DNA from 3 places in the Streptomyces sp. NPDC088725 genome. Region 1 is predicted to be linked to each of the others. Evidence: riboswitches for the same ligand, from Rfam matches in the RefSeq annotation. Region 1 holds a riboswitch; each other region holds the start of a gene.
What was found. A riboswitch is a leader RNA that binds a small molecule or an ion and turns the genes downstream of it on or off. The one in region 1 is predicted to bind cyclic di-AMP.

Region 1 (4,268 bases):
CGTGACGCGTGTGCTGGACATCACGGCCGAGGAGGTGCGTGCCGTCGCCGCCGCGCGACTGCGCCCCGACAACAGGGCGGTGCTGGTGTACGAACCGCTGGCCCCCGAAGAGGCGTCCGCGGACGAGACCGCCGCCGAAGAGACCGACGAGCACGAGGGGGCGGACAAGTGACCGACGCTGCCGTGACCATGGACCTCCATCCGCAGCCGCAGGCCGGCGAAGCCACCCCCTGGGCCTTCCCCGCTCCCGAGCGCGGCGCGCTCGACAACGGCGTGACGGTGCTGCGCTGCCACCGCCCCGGGCAGCAGGTGGTCGCCGTCGAGATCTCCCTCGACGCCCCGCTCGACGCCGAGCCGGAAGGGCTCGACGGCGTCGCCACGATCATGGTGCGTGCCTTCTCCGAAGGCACCGACAAGCACAGCGCCGAGGAGTTCGCCGCCGAGCTGGAGCGCTGCGGCGCCACGCTCGACGCGGCCGCGGACCACCCGGGCGTACGGGTCTCCCTGGAGGTCCCGGTCTCCCGGCTCGCCAAGGGGCTCGGCCTGCTCGCCGACGCGCTGCGCGCGCCGGCGTTCCTGGACACCGAGGTCGAGCGGCTGGTGAACAACCGCCTCGACGAGATCCCGCACGAGGCGGCCAACCCGGGCCGCCGGGCCGCCAAGCAGCTCTCCAGGGAGCTGTTCCCGGCGTCCCTGCGCATGTCGCGCCCCCGCCAGGGCACCGCGGAGACGGTGGAACGCATCGACGCCAAGGCGGTGCGCGCCTTCTACGACGCGCACGTACGCCCCGCCACGGCCACGGCCGTCGTCGTCGGTGACCTCACGGACGTCGACCTGGACGCGCTGCTCGCCGAGACGCTGGGCGCCTGGACGGGCAACACCGCCCCCGCCAGGCCCGTGCCGCCCATCACCGCCGACGACACGGGCCGCGTGGTGATCGTGGACCGTCCCGGCGCCGTACAGACCCAGCTGCTGATCGGCCGCATCGGCGCCGACCGGCACGACCGCGTCTGGCCGGCCCAGGTGCTCGGCACGTACTGCCTCGGCGGCACCCTGACGTCCCGTCTCGACCGGGTGCTGCGCGAGGAGAAGGGCTACACCTACGGTGTCCGGGCCTTCGGCCAGGTGCTGCGCTCCTCCGACCCGGCCACTCCCGGCGGCGCGACGGGCGCCGCGATGCTCGCCATCAGCGGTTCCGTGGACACGGAGTCCACCGGCCCGGCGCTGGAGGACCTCTGGACCGTGCTGCGCACCCTCGCGGCCGAAGGCCTCACGGACGCCGAGCGCGATGTGGCCGTCCAGAACCTGGTGGGGGTCGCGCCGCTGAAGTACGAGACGGCGGCCTCGGTGGCGGACACCCTGGCCGATCAGGTCGAGCAGCACCTCCCGGACGACTTCCAGGCGCAGTTGTACGCGCGCCTGGCCGAGACCGGCACGGTCGAGGCGACCGCGGCGGCGGTCAACGCCTTCCCGGTGGACCGTCTTGTCACGGTGCTCGTCGGGGACGCCGCCCGGATCAAGGATCCCGTCACGGCGCTCGGAATTGGCGAAGTGACGGTTGTCACGGGCTGAATTCCGCCGTAAGTGGAACCCCGGTGACGACCAGTCGCCGGGGTTCTCCCGTATGTCCTTCTTGTCTGTGGTGTGCGCTACAAACGGGCCTGTCTGTTTGGTGATTGAAAGACAGTCCGCTTAGCGTCGATCCGGCTGTTCGCCAGTAACGCGCCGCGACCGCGGCATCGGACAGCCATCGCCGAGTCCCCGTCAGGCGCGAGCCTGGGGAGCCGGGGACCCACACTCAGTCCCCGGGGTGAATCGGGTGCCTTCGCACGTATCCCGTGCGGAGGGGCCCGTAGGAGACCTTCCTGCTCCGAACCCGTCAGCTAACCCGGTAGGCGAGAGGGAAGGAAAGGACCAGCAGTCTTGGCATTCAGCCGTCCCGCCGGGAAGCACCGTGCCCCGCGCCGTGCTTCGAGTCCCGACGCGCGCCGTACGGCGCGCAGGAGCGCGAGAGCCGCAGGCGTCGTGACCGTCGCCGTCGGCAGTGTCGTCACCGGGCTCTCGTCCCAGGCGCTGGCCGCGGATTCCGACGCGCCGGCCGCGCGGCGGACCGGACTGACGCAGGTTCTCGACGTCAGTGACTCCCTCGCCGACGAGATCGGGGCCCAGGCCGCCGCCCAGCGCCAGGCCGCCGACGAGGCGGCCCGCGCGACGGCTCGGGCCGAGGCCGAGCGCAAGGCCGAGGCCCGCGCCAAGGAGGCCCGCGCGGCCGAGGAGCGCGCGGCCCGTGCGGCCGAGCGCGAGCGCCTCAACGCCTTCCGGCTGCCGGTGGCCGGTTCGTACGTCAGCACGGCCTACCGCAGCGGCGGCGCGCTCTGGTCCTCCGGCAGTCACACCGGCATCGACTTCCACGCGGCCTCCGGTACCCCGGTCGTGGCCGTCGGCGCGGGCACCGTGGTCGAGGCCGGCTGGGCCGGCGCCTACGGCGACAACGTCGTGCTGAGGATGGACGACGGCACCTACACGCAGTACGGCCACCTCTCGTCGACCGCCGTCTCCGTCGGCCAGAGCGTCAGCGCGGGGCAGCGGATCGGCCTCTCGGGCGCGACCGGCAACACCACGGGACCGCACCTGCACTTCGAGGCCCGTACGAGCGCGGAGTACGGCTCCGACATCGACCCCGTCGCATATCTGCGCAGCCACGGCCTGAACGTCTGACCGATTCGTCCGGCCTCCGCAGAACCTCCGTCGCACTGGCCAAAAGATATCCATGGATTTCGGGCAGCCATCGGAAATTCGCGTTGATTGCAATAGAGTCACGGAACAGGCGTCAATCGGCTGCGTTTCGCGCGGATTAAGGCGGAGGTTCGGACATGCGCATTCCAGCGCACTCGGTATGCACGGCGATCCGCGACGACATTGTCTCCGGTCTGTTCGAGCGGGGCGGCAGACTCACCGAAGAACATCTGGCGCGGCGCTACGGCGTCTCCCGCGTCCCGGTGCGCGAGGCGCTGCGCACCCTGGAGTCCGAGGGGTTCGTCACGACCCGGCGCCATGTCGGCGCGTGCGTGGCCGAACCCACCGAGCAGGAGGCGGCGGACCTCCTGGAAGTGCGGCTGCTGCTGGAGCCGCTGGGTGCGGCCCGCGCCGCGCAGCGGCGTACGGACGCCCATCTCAAGGTGTTGCGCGGCATGGTGCGGCTGGGTCAGGAGCGGGCGCGCCGGAGCCAGGGCGAGGATCTGCGCTCGCTCGGCTCCTGGTTCCACGAGACGCTCGCCCAGGCGTCCGGCAGCCCGGGGCTCATCGCGCTGCTCACGCAGCTGAGGCACAAGATCGCCTGGATGTACACCGTCGAGCAGCCCGGGCATCCGGTGGAGTCCTGGGCGGAGCACGGCGCGATCGTCGACGCGGTGGCGCGCGGCGACGCCGAGCGCGCGCGGACGCTCACCACGCTGCACGCCGAACGCTCCGCCGTCGCGCACCGGCTGCGGCGGCCCGCCCCGGTCATGGAAAAAGTGAGCGCTTCGCAACATGCCGTAAACATCACGAGCGTCCGTACTTAACAATGACGTCGTATACAAAGAGCGGGAAACAAGTGGGCTCTATTTCCTGCTGCCCTTTTTGAAAGAAAACGGGCCGAAAACAAACCGAGCCGCGGTGCGCGGAATTCACGCACCGCGGCTCGGCCCGCGGAAAAGATGTGCCGGACGTCTCAGACCGTCTCGGGGAGTTCGTCGAGTCCCTCGGCGACCAGCTTCGCCAGCCGGTCGAGCGCGGCGTCCGCGCCTTCCGCGTCCGAAGCGAGCACGATCTCCTCGCCGCCCTGCGCGCCCAGTCCGAGCACCGCGAGCATCGACGCGGCGTTGACCGGGTTTCCGTCGGCCTTCGCGATGGTCACAGGGACACCGGTGGCCGTGGTCGCACGGACGAAGATGGAAGCGGGGCGGGCGTGCAGGCCCTCGGCCCAGCCGACATTGACGCGGCGCTCAGCCATGGTGTTGCCCTTCAAGTCTCACGTTTCAAGAGGTTGTCTAGACCAGTGTCTCACGTGCGGCGAAGTACCTGGAGGCACGTGTTCACGCGCGGCCTCCGACCGCGCTCCGCCGTAGGCTTGGACCATGGAGACGCCGTCGGAATACGCGTACCCGAGCCACTGGGAAGCAGACATCGTGCTGCGTGACGGCGGTACAGCGCGTATCAGGCCCATCACGACCGGAGACGCGAAACGCCTGGTCAGCTTCTACGAACAGGTCTCCGACGAATCCAAG
Region 2 (4,268 bases), on a different contig from region 1:
TCAACGCGGAGATCCGCGCCCTGTGGACCCGCGCCGGCGGTGCCGGACGCGCGCTTTCCGAGGCCGAACAGGACCGCTATCAGCGGCTTCTGGTGGAATGGGCCGCCTCGATCCGGGCCGATGTCGTGACGGCCGCCTGATGTCCGGGCGGTCGGCACGCCCGGGAAAAGGGCCGGCGGGGCGGCCTTTCCGGGGTCTTTCCGGGGTGGAGATGATCTTGCTCCGGATGGCGTAGTGTTGCGTTCAGCGGCGCGGGGTGGAGCAGCTCGGTAGCTCGCTGGGCTCATAACCCAGAGGTCGTAGGTTCAAATCCTGCCCCCGCTACTCATGAAGACGAAGGCCCGGATCCCTGTGGATCCGGGCCTTCGTCGTGTCCGGGGCGGCTTTACCCAGATTTGGTGACGGTAAACCCGCCCTCGGTACCCACCGAAGCGTCAGATATTCGGGCAGAATGGGACAGAGCGGATCGCGTGCAGGGTTCTAAGGTCTGCGAGTGATCGCTACGCAGTGTCAAGCTCAGGCGTATGAATCGTTCCATGTTCATGGCCGTAGCCCACTCGGCCGTAGCCCACTCGGCCGACGGCGAATCGCCGCCCGACGTGGCGGCGGACAGCCTGGTGGGAGCGCGGTACCTTCCGCAGCCGAAGGTGGACCGGGCAGGAGATCATTGGTGGGGAAGCTGAAACGGGGCGCCGACGCCCCGAGTGATGCGAGCGGCGGCGCGAGCCGTGCGCCCCGCGCGGACGCCCGGGGCGGCATGAGCGACCCCGACGGTCCGAACGGCGCGAGCAGCCTCGGGAGGCCGCGCGGGACCGGACGTCCGCCACCGATGATCGTGCGGATTCTTCCGGTGATCATGCTCGTCGCGGGCGTACTGCTCGAAAGCCTGACGCCGGCGAGCGTCACCGCCTCACCCTTCTTTTCGGCAGCCCCGCTGCTGGCCGCGCCTTTCACCAGCGCGCGCAACACCGCGGTGGTGGCGCTCCTCTCACTGGCCGCCGTGGTGGGCATCGACACCGCGATCGAATCGGTGAGCGTGGTGGTCACGGTCGCCGAAGCGGCGACCGTGGCGACGGTGTCCGTCCTCGCGCTGTTCATCAACTGGGTCGTCCGCCGCAGTGGCCAGCGGCTGGCCTCGGCGAGAATCATCGCCGAGACGGCGCAGCGTGCGGTGCTGCCCACCCCGGCCGAGGAGATCGGCGGGCTGCGCGTCGCCGCCCGGTACGAGGCCGCGCTGAGAGACACGTTCATCGGCGGTGACCTGTTCGTGGTGCTCGACACCCCGTTCGGCGTGCGGCTGGTGGTCGGGGACGTGCGCGGGAAGGGGCTCGAGGCGGTCGCCATAGTGGCGGTGGCCGTCGGCGCCTTCCGCGAGGCCGCGGAGCAGGAACGGTCCCTGGAGGGCGTCGCGCAGCGCCTGGAGCGCGCGATCATGCGCGAGAAGGCGCTACGGGGTGAACTCGACGCCTTCGAGGGGTTCACCACCGCGGTGCTCGCCGAGATCCCATACGGCGAGAATGTCGTACGGCTGGTCAACCGCGGGCATCCGGCGCCCCTGCTGCTGTTCGCGGACGGATCGCTGCGGTCGCTGGAGCCGGACGAGTACGCGCTGCCGCTGGGCATGGGCGACCTCGGCAGCCTGCCGGACCGCGCGGACCAGATCGAGTACCCCGACGGCGCGACGCTGCTCCTCTATACGGACGGGCTCTCCGAGGCGCGCAACGAAGAGGGCGTCTTCTTCGACACGGGCGCCCGGCTGCTCGGCCGGACCTTCAAGGGTCCCGAGGCACTGCTCGACGAGCTGGTCGGCGAGGTGGTCGATTACACCGGAGGCGGCAGCAAGGACGACATGGCGCTGCTCGCGGTCTGCCGGCCGACGGGAGAGCAGCTGGAGGAGTGGCCGGAGCGGCGCGGAGCCATGCCGCTCACGCCGTGAGTCACGGACTCGTACGGCCCGCACCGTTGAGTCGCGGAGCCATGCCGCCCACACCGTGCGTGCCGTGAGCCATGCCGCTCACTCCGTGCGCCTCTGAGGCCCCTGAGTTCCCTCAAGGAGCTCAGGGGCCTCGCGCACGGATTATCACTTCAGGTGACCGCAGTACATCCCTCCGCATAACATTTGACTTACGGTCAGGAAGCGGAGGTGTACCGACGAGCAGCCAAATCACCCGGTTGCACCCGCTTGCGTCCGGGTAAGTCCGTTGCGAAGTTGTTAACGATCATCGGGAATGGCTTGGAATAAAGCCGGACTCTCTATTAACGTTCGATAACGCAGCGCGGTTGTCCCAGCCGTCGGCAGAGATGGCGCCGCGCGCACGCGCCGAATTCCGCATGGAAACCGGGGAACCAAAAATTGGGGTGAATCGGGCATCTTTTGCTGCCTCGCGCAGCGGAAAGACGCTCGTAGGAGACCTTCCTGCTCCGAACCCGTCAGCTAACCCGGTAGGCGAGAAGGAAGGAAAGGAGTGCGCCCCCGTGGCGTCAGACAAGCCTGCCCAAGAGGCCCCCTTCGGTACCACCGTTCTCGGCGAGGAGCCGGTCAGACAGTGGGCGGAGTGGAACCCCACAGAGGAGTCCGTCCTCCCCGTGCGCGGCAGACACCGCGTCGCCAAGCAGCGCAACGGACTCGCGCGCAGCTCCACGGTCCTGGGTGTCGGCGTCATAGCCGCCGTCGGCGCGGGTGGCATGGCCACCGCGCAGAGCAAGCCCCCCATCTCCATCACCCTCCCCGACGTCATCACCGACAACCTGCCCGACGCCACGTCGCTGCCGGGTGTCGGTTCTCTTGTCTCGCACGACGAGAAGAACGCCGAGCCGGACTTCGCGGCCATGGCCGCGGACGCCCCGCTCACCACGGCGGGCCTCACGAGTGAGGACGCCGAGCAGGGCACCACCGACGCGGGCGAGGCGCTGCGCGCCAGGATCCTCCAGCAGGCCGAGCAGCAGCAGACCGCGGCGGACACGGCCCAGCAGGTGGCCGCCGAGGCGGCGGCCGCCGAGAAGGCGCAGGAGCAGGCGAAGCAGCAGCAGGACGCGGCCGAGAAGAAGGCCGAAGAGGCGAAGAAGAAGGCGGAGGAAGAGGCCAAGAAGAAGGAAGAGGCCGAGCGGCTGGCCAAGCTGGCCGCCAGTTTCAGCCTCCCGGTCGCCTCGTACACCCTCACCTCCACCTTCGGCGAGGCCGGCTCCATGTGGTCCTCGGGCTATCACACGGGCCTGGACTTCGCTGCCCCGACGGGCACCCCGATCAAGGCCATTCACGGCGGTACGGTCCTGTCGGCCGGCTGGTCGGGCTCGTACGGCTACCGCACGGTGCTCGAACTGGACGACGGCACGGAGCTGTGGATCTGCCACCAGTCGTCCATGACCGTCACCGCCGGGCAGAAGGTCACCACGGGCGAGCTGATCGGCCGGGTGGGCGCGACCGGCAATGTGACCGGGCCGCATCTGCACCTCGAGGTGCACACTCCGGACGGCACCGGCATCGACCCGATGGCCTGGCTGCGGAGCAACGGACTCAATCCCTGACGGAACGGACGCGGCGGACGCGGCGGGCCGGGCCTCGGGTGGCAACCCGGGCCCGGCCGCTCGGGAACACCGCCGCGAGCCGTGGGCCCGAGGTGGAATAGGGGGAGCCCGCGCGGGGGTTGAATCACCTCATGACTGATCTTCGCAAGCTTGGCTCCTCCGACCTCCAGGTCTTCCCGCTCGCCCTCGGCGGCAACGTCTTCGGCTGGACCGCGGACAAGGCCCAGTCCTTCGCCGTGCTCGACGCGTACGCCGCGGCGGGCGGCAACTTCATCGACACCGCCGACGTCTACTCCGCCTGGGTGGACGGCAATGAGGGCGGCGAATCGGAAACGATCATCGGTGAGTGGATCGCCTCCCGCGGCAACCGTTCCGACGTGCTGGTCGCGACGAAGGTCGGCGCCCACGAGAAGTTCAAGGGCCTCGCCGCCGACACCATCAAGGGCGGCGTCGAAGAGTCGCTGCGGCGGCTGGGCACGGACCACATCGACCTCTATTACACGCACTTCGACGATGTGAGCGTCCCGGTCGAGGAGATCATCACCGCCCTCGACCAGCTGGTGAAGGCGGGCAAGGTGCGTGCCATCGCCGCCTCCAACATCAGCGCGGAACGGCTCGACGCCTCGATCGCCTTCTCTGAGCGTGAGGGCCTCGCGAAGTACGTGGCGCTCCAGCCGCAGTACAACCTGGTCTCGCGCGACTCCTACGAGGGCCCGCTCCAGGACAGCGTGGCGCGCCACGGC
Region 3 (4,268 bases), 770 kb from region 1:
CGAGGACGGGGCAGTCGTAGCGGTCGGCGATGGCCCGCACATGGGCGGTGTACGTGGCGATCTTGCCGCGCAGACGACGCAGGACGGGCACGCCGCGGGTGTCGAAGCCGGTGGTCACCATGACCGTGCCGACGACGCCGGTGAGGTCGGCGACGGCGCGCTCCAGGCGCTCGGCGACGTCGTCGGGGTCGGTGCCGGGGCGGATGATGTCGTTGCCGCCCGCGCAGAAGGTCACCAGGTCCGGTGCGAGTTCCATCGCTCGCGGAACCTGCTCGGCGACGATCTGGTCGAGGAGCCTGCCGCGTACGGCGAGATTGGCGTACCGGAAGTCGCCGTGCACCGTGTCGTCGCCGTGCGCGGTGTTGTGCGCCGGGTCGCCGGTGACCGGCAGTTGGTCGGCGAGCAGGACCGCGAGCCGGTCGGCCCAGCCGACATAGAGACCGTCGGGTCCCGGGTCGCCCACTCCCTCGGTGAAGCTGTCGCCGATCGCCGCGTACGACCCGAATACGCCTTCTCTTCTTGATCTCTCATCGTTGAACACAGCTGAGGATTTTGCTCCCGCGCGTGTGACCTACGCGACCGTAAGGAAGGGTTGACGGCGGGTGAGATATACCATCGGTCAAGTTTCGGCCAAACGGGAATAGCCACCGCCCGGCATTTCCGCTGCCGGGCGGTGGCTTGTCCTCGCCTGTTCAGACGCCGGGCTTCGGGCGTCGGGCGTCAGGCGTCAGAGATCGACCGATTCAGACAGTGACGCCGTGGGCGCGCAGGTACGCCACCGGGTCGATGTCCGAGCCGTAGTCCGGTCCGGTCCTGACCTCGAAGTGCAGGTGCGGTCCCGTGACGTTGCCGGTCGCGCCGGAGATGCCGATCTGCTGTCCCGCGCCGACGGTCTGTCCCGCGGAGACACCGATCGAGGTCATGTGGGCGTACTGCGAGTACGTGCCGTCCGGGTGCTGGATGACGACCTGATTGCCGTACGAGCCGCCCCAGCCGGCGGTGACGACGGTACCCGCGCCGATCGCCTTGATGGGGGTGCCGGACGGAACCACGAAGTCCACACCGGTGTGGTAGCCACTGGCCCAGCTGCTGCCCGCCTGGTGGTACGGCGTGCCGATCGCGTCGATGGCGACCGGGAGGTTGAAGGCGGGAGCGGCGGCCTTCTTGACCGCGGGGGCCTCCGGAGCGGCGGTCGCCGCAGCCGCGCCGACGGCCAGCTTGAGACCGGGGCGGATCACCGACGGGTCGGCGCCGACGGCCGGGCGGTTGTCGGCGTAGAGCTTCTGCCAGCCACCGGCGACGTGCTGGTCTCGCGCGATCTTGGACAGCGTGTCGCCGGAGACCACCGAGTAGGTCTTCGCGGTCTGGGCGGCGGCGACGGTCTGCGTGGGCGTCGCCTTCTCGGCGGCGTGCGCGCCGGTGGCACCGATGAGCGGAAGCGCGAGGGCGGCGCCACCCGCGCTGACGGCGATGATTCCGCGTCTGATCGAACGGGACATGGGACGGCGGTGCTTACCCTTTGCGGGCATGACGAATTTCCTCTCCGGCGCCTGCGAGGTGAGCTGTCGGGTTCGAGCTGGAGTTGCCCGGTCGCGCTGTCGCGCGACTTCACCCCGAGCCGTCCGGACGAGCCGGTTCGGCGTACTACCTGGGTCCCCCGCTCCTGCCACACGTGGGTGGATGGAATTCCGGGCGGCGGCAGGATTCGGCGTTCCGCTCGGACAAATGGTGACCGTAAGCGAGCGAACCGGCGGGAACAAGCCCGTGTATTCCCGCCGGCAATACACGCTCCGATATTTCCCGGGATTAGCGGTCACCCTCCGTGGATTAAGGATCTTCGTTTTCCATAGGACGCAGGAATTCCGCTTCGCCGCACCGCCACGGACCGTCACGAATATGATCCCGCTCACGAGGCACAAACCCATCCGCCCATTTATGGGGACAGGTTGCAATCAAACGAACAATACGGACAGATTAGTCTGGTGATCATGTCGTAGGGTCAGAGCCCGCCACCGTCGGCGAGCAGCGCCGGCGGCTGATCCGGAGGAGCAGCTCCCATGACGCAGCACCTGCCGCACGTCCCGCCGACAGAGCCCGGACTGACCGGCGTGCGTAATTTCCGCGACGTGGGCGGACTGCCGACCACCGACGGCCGGGTTGTGCGGCAGGGCCGTCTCTTCCGCAGCGGCCACCTCGCCAACGCGACCGCGGCCGACGCCGCTGCGCTGTCCGCGCTGGGTCTCCACACGATCTTCGACTTCCGTAACGCGGCCGACCTCAAGCTCGACGGCAGGGACGTCGAGCTGCCCGGCGTACGCCATGTGAACATCCCGCTCTCCGACCCGGCCCACGGCGCGGAGTTCTGGCGGATGATCCGGCACGGCGACCTCGACCAGCTGCGCGCGCTGCTCTCGGACGGCAAGGCGGCCGCGCGGATGACGGAGTCGTACCGGTCGGTCATCACGGACCGCACCGCCGAGCACAGCCGGGTGCTGCACGCCCTCGCCGAGGACAGCGTCCCCGCGCTGATGCACTGCGCGGCGGGCAAGGACAGGGCGGGGGTTTCCGTCGCGGTGACGCTGCTCGCCGTGGGGGTCGAGCCCGGGGCCGTCGAGGCGGACTATCTGAAGTCGAACGCCCCGGCCCACCGCTACCTGGTCCGCCGCAGCGACACCTCGCCCGCCGGCACGTCCGACGAGGTGATGGAGCTGCTCAGCCCGCTCTTCGACGCGCGCGCCGAGTATCTCGCCGCCGCCTTCGAGACCATCGAGCAGACGTGGGGAACCACCGAGCGCTATCTGGCCGAGGGCCTGGGACTCACCCCCCAGACCCTGGAGAAGCTGCGCGGCAGCCTCCTCGACGGCGCGTGACAAGGAGCGGCGACGACCGGCGCTACTGGCTGCGCGAGCCCACGAGGAAGAGCACGTAGAGGAATCCGGCGAAGAGGTGCCCCGCCACCAGATAGGCGAAGAGCCGGACGACCAGTCCCCGGGGGAGCGTCCATTCTCTGCGGACTCGGTTCTCTGACATGAGAGCGGACCTTTCCCGGCGGTTCAGCCGCGACGGCGCCCGCCGCCGAGACACAGCTCGGCGGCGGGGCTCTGCAGCAGGGTGTGGACGAAGAGCAGGTGCGTCGCGCCGGGCCCGGCCGCGGCGATGCGGTGCGGGGTGAGCGAGTCGAAGTGCGCGCTGTCGCCGGGGTCGAGCAGATGGACGGCGTCCCCGAGGCCCAGCCTCAGCCGCCCTTCCAGGACGTAGAGCCATTCCTCTCCCGCGTGCACCCGGACGAGATCGCCCTGCGCCCCGTACGGGATACGGACCCGCAGCGGCTGCATCGCACGACCCGCGCCGCTGCCTGCCTGGTGATAGGTCCAGCCGTCGGCCTCGACGGCCTCCATGCGCCCGGCGCGGATGATCGGGTCGCGTTCCGGGGGGACTTCGCCGAGCAGTTCGGAGACCGTCGTACTGTAGACCCGGGCCAGCGCCAGCAGCATGGGCAGCGAGGGCTGCCTGCGCCCTGTCTCCAGCCGGGAGAGATGCGCCGGGGAGAGCCCGGCGCGCTGGGCGGCCGCCTCAAGGGTGAGACGGCGGCCTCGGCGCAGTTCGCGCAGGCGGGGCGCGACCTCGGGCAGCTCGTCGGCCGCCCCTCCTTCGGCAGAAGTACTCATGCCTCCATTGCGCCAGGTCATTTCCTCCGGGGCAAATCAATTGCCCCGGAGGCAAAAAAGCTTCCCGCAGGCTCCGCTACCGGTTCGCGACGGCCTGCTTCACCAGCGTCTTGCCGAAGTCCCACATCAGCCCGCCACCGCCGTGCGCGTCGTCCATGACCGCGGTGAACGCGTCCACGAACCGGTCCACCTCGCGCTCGCCGATCGTCAGCGGCGGGATCAGTTTGATCACCTCCAGGAAGTCACCGGAGACCTGGGTGAGGATGCGGTGCTTCTGGAGCAGCGGGACGACCACCATCTGCGCGAAGAGCCCCTTGCGCGCGGCCTGGAGCATGGTCCAGCGGCTGCGGAGCTTGAGCGAGTCCGGCCTGCCGAACTCGATACCGACCATCAGACCGCGGCCGCGTACCTCGTGCAGCAGCTCGTAGCGCGGAACGAGCGCGGCCAGCCGTGTCCTGAGCAGATCTCCCGTCGCCCGCGCGCTGGCGACGGTCTCCTCGTCCTCCATCACCGACAGGACGGCGAGACCGGCCGCCATGGCCTGGGCGTTGGAGCCGAAGCTCGCCGAGTGGACCAGTACGCGGTCCATCGAGGAGTAGA

Region 2: it holds a riboswitch for cyclic di-AMP, as region 1 does, so the genes downstream of both, ACIP6N_RS13225 (M23 family metallopeptidase) here and ACIP6N_RS00465 (M23 family metallopeptidase) in region 1, are expected to answer to the same signal.
Region 3: it holds a riboswitch for cyclic di-AMP, as region 1 does, so the genes downstream of both, ACIP6N_RS03795 (peptidoglycan DD-metalloendopeptidase family protein) here and ACIP6N_RS00465 (M23 family metallopeptidase) in region 1, are expected to answer to the same signal.

What each region holds. Positions count from the first base shown of each region.
Region 1 covers NZ_JBIVLO010000001.1:116,075-120,342, forward strand. Annotated here, with positions in the region: gene ACIP6N_RS00455 (M16 family metallopeptidase) at 1-172, shown strand, start outside; gene ACIP6N_RS00460 (M16 family metallopeptidase) at 190-1,572, shown strand; cyclic di-AMP (ydaO/yuaA leader) riboswitch at 1,742-1,913, shown strand; gene ACIP6N_RS00465 (M23 family metallopeptidase) at 1,924-2,718, shown strand; gene ACIP6N_RS00470 (GntR family transcriptional regulator) at 2,874-3,563, shown strand; gene ACIP6N_RS00475 (HPr family phosphocarrier protein) at 3,713-3,994, opposite strand; gene ACIP6N_RS00480 (GNAT family N-acetyltransferase) at 4,119-4,268, shown strand, end outside.
Region 2 covers NZ_JBIVLO010000004.1:660,429-664,696, forward strand. Annotated here, with positions in the region: gene ACIP6N_RS13205 (hypothetical protein) at 1-140, shown strand, start outside; tRNA gene ACIP6N_RS13210 (tRNA-Met) at 251-324, shown strand; gene ACIP6N_RS13215 (hypothetical protein) at 525-683, shown strand; gene ACIP6N_RS13220 (PP2C family protein-serine/threonine phosphatase) at 758-1,936, shown strand; cyclic di-AMP (ydaO/yuaA leader) riboswitch at 2,309-2,464, shown strand; gene ACIP6N_RS13225 (M23 family metallopeptidase) at 2,476-3,525, shown strand; gene ACIP6N_RS13230 (aldo/keto reductase) at 3,657-4,268, shown strand, end outside.
Region 3 covers NZ_JBIVLO010000001.1:890,268-894,535, reverse strand. Annotated here, with positions in the region: gene ACIP6N_RS03800 (SGNH/GDSL hydrolase family protein) at 1-541, opposite strand, end outside; gene ACIP6N_RS03795 (peptidoglycan DD-metalloendopeptidase family protein) at 744-1,529, opposite strand; cyclic di-AMP (ydaO/yuaA leader) riboswitch at 1,533-1,721, opposite strand; gene ACIP6N_RS03790 (tyrosine-protein phosphatase) at 2,058-2,870, shown strand; gene ACIP6N_RS03785 (DUF6126 family protein) at 2,893-3,030, opposite strand; gene ACIP6N_RS03780 (helix-turn-helix domain-containing protein) at 3,054-3,668, opposite strand; gene ACIP6N_RS03775 (aspartate aminotransferase family protein) at 3,745-4,268, opposite strand, start outside.